Regions from separate parts of the Sphingomonas sp. GW821-FHT10F09 genome, predicted to be linked through region 1. Evidence: riboswitches for the same ligand, from Rfam matches in the RefSeq annotation. Region 1 holds a riboswitch; the other holds the start of a gene.

Region 1 (3,401 bases):
GCCCATGGGAGCGCGCGGATCGTGGAATAACCGGTTCACCAGTCAAGCTCAATCGAAGCCTAAAATTGCCGCGGTCCGTCGCCGCGGTCGAACAGGTCGGGCCGCCGCAGCTTTAGCGCCTGCAACAGCATGAACAGCTTGGCATCGCCCACCTTTCCGCTGACGGCATTGGCCCAGAGCGTCGCCAGCGATTCTTCGCGCGCGTCGATCGTCTCGATCTCGTCCACCGCACCCCCGCCCGCACCGATGCGGTCTGCGGGGCAATATTCGGCCAGAAATAGATGCACACGTTCGGTCGTCGACGACGGCGTCATCCAAACTTGGCCCACTGATACGACATGGCGCAGGCGCAGACCGGTTTCTTCAAATGCTTCGCGCCGCGCGGTTTCGGCGGGGTCTTCCGTTTCAGTGACGCCAGCGATCGCTTCGGCGAAGCGGGGTTGCGCCAGATGCAGCACCGCATCCCGCGTCTGCTGCACCGTCATCGCCACCCGCCGCTCGGGATCATAGGCGAGGACCGCGGCGCCAGAGACATGTTCGACAATCGCCCGGTCGCACTCGACCTCGCCGAGCCGCAGCCGCAGCATGACGAGGCTCAGCCATCCGCGATGGAGGACGTGTCGGGTTAGCACGGTATCGGTCATGCCGGTGGTCCCTACGGAATACCGACCGGACGCACAATCGCACGGGAACCATCGCTAACTCGACATGTCGACACGTAGGATCGTCAACATTCCACCACATTGACCGCCAGTCCGCCGAGGCTTGTTTCCTTATACTGCGAGCGCATGTCCTCCCCCGTCTGGCGCATCGTCTCGATCACCGCATCGAGGCTTACGACGTGGCTGCCGTCGCCGCGCAGCGCGAGATAGGCGGCGTTGATCGCCTTGACCGCGCCCATCGTGTTGCGCTCGATGCAGGGAATCTGCACCAGCCCGCCGATCGGATCGCAGGTGAGGCCGAGGTTGTGCTCCATGCCGATCTCGGCGGCATTCTCGATCTGGCGGTTGCTGCCGCCGAGCACCGCGGCGAGCGCGCCCGCCGCCATCGAGCAGGCGACGCCGACCTCGCCCTGGCAGCCCATCTCGGCGGCCGAGATCGACGCGCGCTTCTTGTAGAGCATGCCGATCGCCGCGGCGGTGAGCAGGAAGGTGCGAGCCCCCTCCCCCCGCGCCTCGGCCGACGCATCGCGCGCGACCAGCGTCTCGTAGAAGCGCAGCACCGCCGGCAGCACGCCGGCCGCGCCGTTGGTCGGTGCGGTGACGACGCGGCCGCCTGCGGCATTCTCCTCGTTGACCGCGAGCGCCCACAGGCTGACCCATTCGAACACCTCGGCCGGGTTGCTGCCGGGGACGTCGCCGGTCAGCCCCTGCGCGATCGCATGCGCACGGCGCCGGACCCTGAGGCCGCCGGGTAGCACGCCCTCCTGCGCGATGCCGCGGTCGATGCAGGCGCTCATCGCCGCGCGTACCGCATCGAGGAAGGCGTCGGTCTCCACCGGCGTGCGCCACGCCTCCTCGTTGGCGCGGACCATGTCGGCGATCGACAGGCCGCTCGCATCGCCAAGGACGAGCAGATCGGCGCCGGAGGTAAAGGGATAGCGGACCGCGACATTGGTCGCGGCGACCGGCGCGCCCTTGCGCAGGATCGCGCCGCCTCCGATCGAGAAATAGGTTTCGGCCTGAATGCTTCCATCGGCGCGGGTCGCGGTGAGGGTCATGCCGTTGGGATGTTCGGGCAGGAACTGCCGCGGGTGGAAGACGATGTCGGCGTCGGCGAAGGCGATGCCATGGTGGCCGGCGAGCAGCAGCTGCCCGCGCGCGGCGATATCGGCGAGGATCGCGGGCGCAGTATCGGGATCGAGCCGCTCGGGCTCCCAGCCGGCCAGGCCGAGGATCGCGGCGGTGTCGGTCGCATGACCGCGTCCAGTCAGCGCGAGGCTGCCGTAGAGGTCGCAGGTGGTGCGGACCGGGGGCGGCGCCCCTTGCCCCACCACGCGCTGCGCAAAGTCGAACGCGGCGCGCATCGGGCCGACGGTATGCGAACTCGACGGGCCGATGCCGATCGTGAACAGTTCGGCGACGCTGATCGGGCGATCGAGGTCGCGGTCGAGCGGTGCGGTGACGGGATCGGTGTGCATGCGGTCCTTCCGCCGGCGTCGCCGGCCTGCATGCCCCATCTGTCCCTTGCGCCTGAGATCGTTATCCCGTCGGCGGACGCCGGGTGGCGCCACTCTCCAGATGTACAGCCAGGGGTCTGGCGCCGCTGTGGTCCTTTGGCCTGAGAGTTTCCGGGGCGGTTGCTCCTTCGGCGCCGGGTTCGCCCGGTCTCTCCCACATCGATGGTCGGATGTATCCGTCGGCGGGAGCCCGCGGGTCAAGGGGCATCGCGCGGGCCACCCCGAGCATCATGTCGGTCAATGGACATGTAGACATGTCAACCGGGATGGCATGTAACCGCCATCTCGTGACATCTGCTCTCGACATGTCGACAGATCGACAGGTGATACGCGGAACGCCTGCTTATCGCCGGCTGCGGCATTTCCTACTCGAAAGCACGAACTGATGGATGTCGGCACCCCTTTTCCCTCGGTAATCCAGCTTGGGGTGCCAAAAGTTCGTGCTTTCGAGTAGGAAATGACCATGCCCCGTTCGACCACCTCTTCCCGCTCCACGCCCGCGCCATCCGGCAAGCCTGCCGGCATCCCGCAGGGCGATCTGTTCCTGCTCGACAGCCCGCTGCACGGCGAGATCCGCGGCGAGCGGTCGCTGATGGCGTTTCCCTTCTTCGCGCTCTCCAAAAACGCGTGGATGAAGCCGCTGACCTACGACCATGCGACCGTGTCGATCGAGGTGCGCCCCTCGGCGAGCGGCGTCGCGACGATCTACGACAAGGAGATCGTGCTCTACATCGCAAGCCTGATGGCGGCGAAGCTGGAAGCGGGGGAGAATGTCGAGCAGGATTTCATCTTCACCGCGCACGACCTGTTCTCGGTCACCGGCAGCAACCATTCGGCGCGCTCCTACGGGCGGCTGTCGGAGGCGCTCGAGCGGCTGCAGGGCACGCAGATTAAGACCAATATCGAAGCGGGCGGGGAGGGGGAGGAGGGCTTCTTCTCGTGGCTCTCCGAAGCAAAACTCCATTATACCAAGACCAAGAGCGGCGAACGCCGGCTGAAGGCGGTCAAGGTGCGGCTATGCGACTGGCTGTTCCGCGCGATCCTGCTCGATCGCCACGTGCTCGATTATGCCGCCGCCTATTTCCAGCTGGGGCCGATCGAGCGGCGGATCTACGAAGTCGCACGCTCGACCTGCGAGGGCGACGGGCTCGACATCGATCTGGCGACCTTCCGGCTGCAGATCGGCTATCAGAACCCGCTGTCGAACTTCAAGGCGGCGCTG
Region 2 (3,401 bases), on a different contig from region 1:
CGGGCACCTGGCCGAAGGTGCCGACCACCTCCGGGTGGCCGGCGTGGCCGATGAAGACGATGTGACGGCCCGCCGCGACGAGGCGTTCGGCCTGGCGATGGACCTTGGAGACCAGCGGGCAGGTCGCGTCGAGATAGTCGAGGCCGCGGTTCTGCGCCGCGGCCGGCACCGATTTCGGCACGCCATGCGCGGAGAAGACGACCGGCGCGCCGTCGGGCACCTGGTCGAGTTCCTCGACGAAGATCGCGCCCTGCGCCTTCAGCGTGTCGACGACGAACTTGTTGTGGACGATCTCGTGCCGGACATAGACGGGCGCGCCATGCTTTTCGATCGCGAGTTCGACGATGCGGATCGCGCGGTCGACGCCGGCGCAAAAGCCGCGGGGGGCTGCGATCAGCAGCTCGAGGACCGGCTTCGCGCCGTCCACCTGGGAAAGAGAGGCCATGATGCAGCGCTCCTACGCGATTGGACGCGCGCGCGGAAGTCCGCGATTGGGCAAGCGCGCGGGAGCACGCGATTGCTTGCACCCGCGACAGCCGGTTCCTATGCTGCGTGCCGCACCGTCGGAGCCGTCCGGCGCCGCATCCCGTCCGTTCGACAAAGGTACGCGTCTCCGTGAAAACTCCGCTTCTCGGCCTCACCGCCCTCGGCCTGATCCTCTCCGGGTGCGCCGGCAAGGGCGAGATCGTGGAAGGCGGCATCACCGCCGTGCGCTCGGCCTGCCCGACGGTCGGCGTCGCCGCCGGCACCGGCGACATCACGCTGTTCGATCCCGTCACCAGCCGCGATGCGAGCGCGATCGACGTGGTGGCGAACATGACCAACGTGCGCGGCACCTGCAACGACGCGGGCGACCAGATCGCGACCGCGGTGACCTTCGACGTCGCGGCGCGGCGCGCCCGCACCGACGGTCCGCGCGATATCGTGCTGCCTTATTATATCGCGATCGTCCGCGGCGGGTCGGCGGTGACGGCGAAGCGCAAGGGCCAGATCGCGATCCACTTCGACGCCGGGCAGGCACGCGCGCAGGCGAGCGGCACCGCCTCGACGCAGATCGCGCGGTCGGCGGCGACGCTACCCGACGAGGTGCGCGAACAGCTGACCCGCAAGCGCAAGGCGGGCGACGAGGATGCCGCGACCGATCCGCTGTCGCGGCCCGAGGTGCGGTCCGCCGTCCTGCGGGCGAGCTTCGAGGCGCTGGTCGGGTTCCAGCTGACCGACGAGCAGCTGAAGTATAACGCGCAGCGGTAAGGTCGCGGCGTAAGCCTCCGCGTCGTTGGTCATCCCCGCCTGCGTGGGGATGACGACGGTTACGCGTGGGTGTCCGGCGGGCTGGTGACGCCCGGGCGTACCGCTCGCCTCGCGTTCGACGGCGTCCGTATCGCGCGCACGCGACCCACCCCCGGCCCCTCCCTGCGAGAGAGGGTAGGATGGGCGTCTTTCCCGATTGACTAAGCCATGCTGCGCCGCCACAGATCGCCGGGTCGATGCCGGGCAACCGGCATGGGCGCGCGCGGGAGAGAGCCTCTTCACAAGGAGGCCGCCGAAGGAGCAACCACCCCGGAATCTCTCAGGCACCACGGACCGCGCGCCGCCTCATCGACACTCTGGAAAGCGTTCCTTTGAGGAGCCACCGAAGGGGTAAGCCCGGCGTTTCGCGACATCGGGTCAAAGCTCTCAGGTCACCGTGACAGAGGGGGTATGACGGATCGGATGCGGCCCCCGGCCGCGCTTCGGTCGCGTGCCTTTTTTGGAGACGGTTGATGAGCGATACGCTGCCAGACATTCTCGCTGAGACGTTAGTCGGGGCCGACCCGCTCGACGACCTGAACGAAGGCGACGAGCCCGCGATCCTGCAACTCCCGCTCGACGCCTGGCACCGCGCCCGCGGCGGCCGGATGGTGCCGTTCGCCGGCTATGAGATGCCCGTCCAGTACGACGGCATCATGGCCGAGCATCTGTGGGTGCGCGAATCGGCGGGCCTGTTCGACGTCAGCCATATGGGCCAGGTCGGCTTCACCGGCGACGGCATCGATGCGGCGGGCGTCGCCAGGGCGCTCGAAGCGGTGCTGCCGGGCGATATCGGCGGCCTCGGCCCCACCAAAATCCGCTATTCGCTGCTGCTCAACGACGAGGGCGGCATCCTCGACGACCTGATGGCGACGCGGCTGCCCGAGGAGGGCGCGCATCCCTTCGGCGAGGCGAGCTATTACGTCGTCGTCAACGGCGCGACCAAATATGACGATCTGTCCTATCTGCTCGACGTGCTGCCCGACGCCATCACGATGAACCTGATGGAGGATCAGGCACTGCTCGCGGTGCAGGGGCCGAAGGCGGTCGCCGCGGTCGCGCGGCTGATCCCCGGCGTCGAAACCCTCGTGTTCATGACCGCGGGCGCGTTCGACTGGAACGGCCATGCGCTGTGGATCAGCCGCTCGGGCTATACCGGCGAGGATGGCGTCGAGATCTCGATCCCCGCCGAGGCCGCCGCCGACTTCGCCGACGCGATCTGTGCCGAGCCGGAAGTGAAGCCGATCGGCCTCGGCGCGCGCGACTCGCTGCGGCTCGAGGCGGGGTTGCCGCTGTATGGCCACGACCTCGATCCCGAGACGACGCCGGTGATGGCCGACCTTGGGTTCGCGCTGTCGAAGCGCCGCCGTGAGGCCGCCGACTTCGCCGGTGCGGCGCGCATCCTCGCCGAGCGTGCGGACGGCGCCGCGGTGAAGCGCGTCGGCCTGTCGGTCGCCGGGCGCCAGCCGGTGCGCGAGGGCGCGAGCGTCGTCGATGCGGATGGTGCGGTGATCGGCCGCGTCACCAGCGGCGGCTTCGCCCCCAGCGTCGGCGCGCCGATCGCGATGGCCTATATCCCGACCGCGCTCGCCGCCGCCGGCACGGCCGTGCAGCTGGTCCAGCGCGGCAAGATCCATGCGGCGACGGTCGTGCCGATGCCGTTCGTTCCCCACCGCTACGTCCGGCAGCTTTGAACATCCTGGGAGGCAAGTGAGATGAGCCGTTACTTTACCGAAGATCACGAATGGGTCGACGTGGATGGCGACATCGGCACCGTCGGCATCTCCGAATATGCGCAGGGCCAGCTCGGCGACATCGTGTTCGTCGACGTGCCGGAAGACGGCAAGCAGCTGGCCAAGGGCGACGAGGCCGCGGTGGTCGAATCGGTCAAGGCGGCGTCGGACGTCTATTCGCCGGTGTCGGGCAACGTGATCGAGGGCAATGCGGCGCTGGTCGACGACCCGTCGCTGGTCAATTCGGATGCCGAGGGCGAGGGCTGGTTCTTCAAGATCACGCTCAGCGACCCGTCGGAGCTCGAATCGCTGATGGACGAAACCGCCTACGCGGCGTTCGCCTCGAAGCTGTAAGTCTTTGCCCCTCTCCTTCGGGGG

The links. Region 1 has a riboswitch for glycine ahead of AC1RTO_RS18415 (L-serine ammonia-lyase). Riboswitches for the same ligand answer to the same signal wherever they lie in the genome.
Region 2: it holds a riboswitch for glycine, as region 1 does, so the genes downstream of both, gcvT (glycine cleavage system aminomethyltransferase GcvT) here and AC1RTO_RS18415 (L-serine ammonia-lyase) in region 1, are expected to answer to the same signal.

Annotation. Positions count from the first base shown of each region.
Region 1 covers NZ_JBXASI010000009.1:3,263-6,663, reverse strand. Annotated here, with positions in the region: gene AC1RTO_RS18420 (NUDIX domain-containing protein) at 60-644, opposite strand; gene AC1RTO_RS18415 (L-serine ammonia-lyase) at 728-2,140, opposite strand; glycine riboswitch at 2,170-2,250, opposite strand; glycine riboswitch at 2,259-2,346, opposite strand; gene AC1RTO_RS18410 (replication initiator protein A) at 2,643-3,401, shown strand, end outside.
Region 2 covers NZ_JBXASI010000001.1:172,702-176,102, forward strand. Annotated here, with positions in the region: gene ispH (4-hydroxy-3-methylbut-2-enyl diphosphate reductase) at 1-445, opposite strand, end outside; gene AC1RTO_RS00750 (hypothetical protein) at 616-1,251, shown strand; glycine riboswitch at 1,505-1,597, shown strand; glycine riboswitch at 1,598-1,704, shown strand; gene gcvT (glycine cleavage system aminomethyltransferase GcvT) at 1,764-2,984, shown strand; gene gcvH (glycine cleavage system protein GcvH) at 3,006-3,377, shown strand.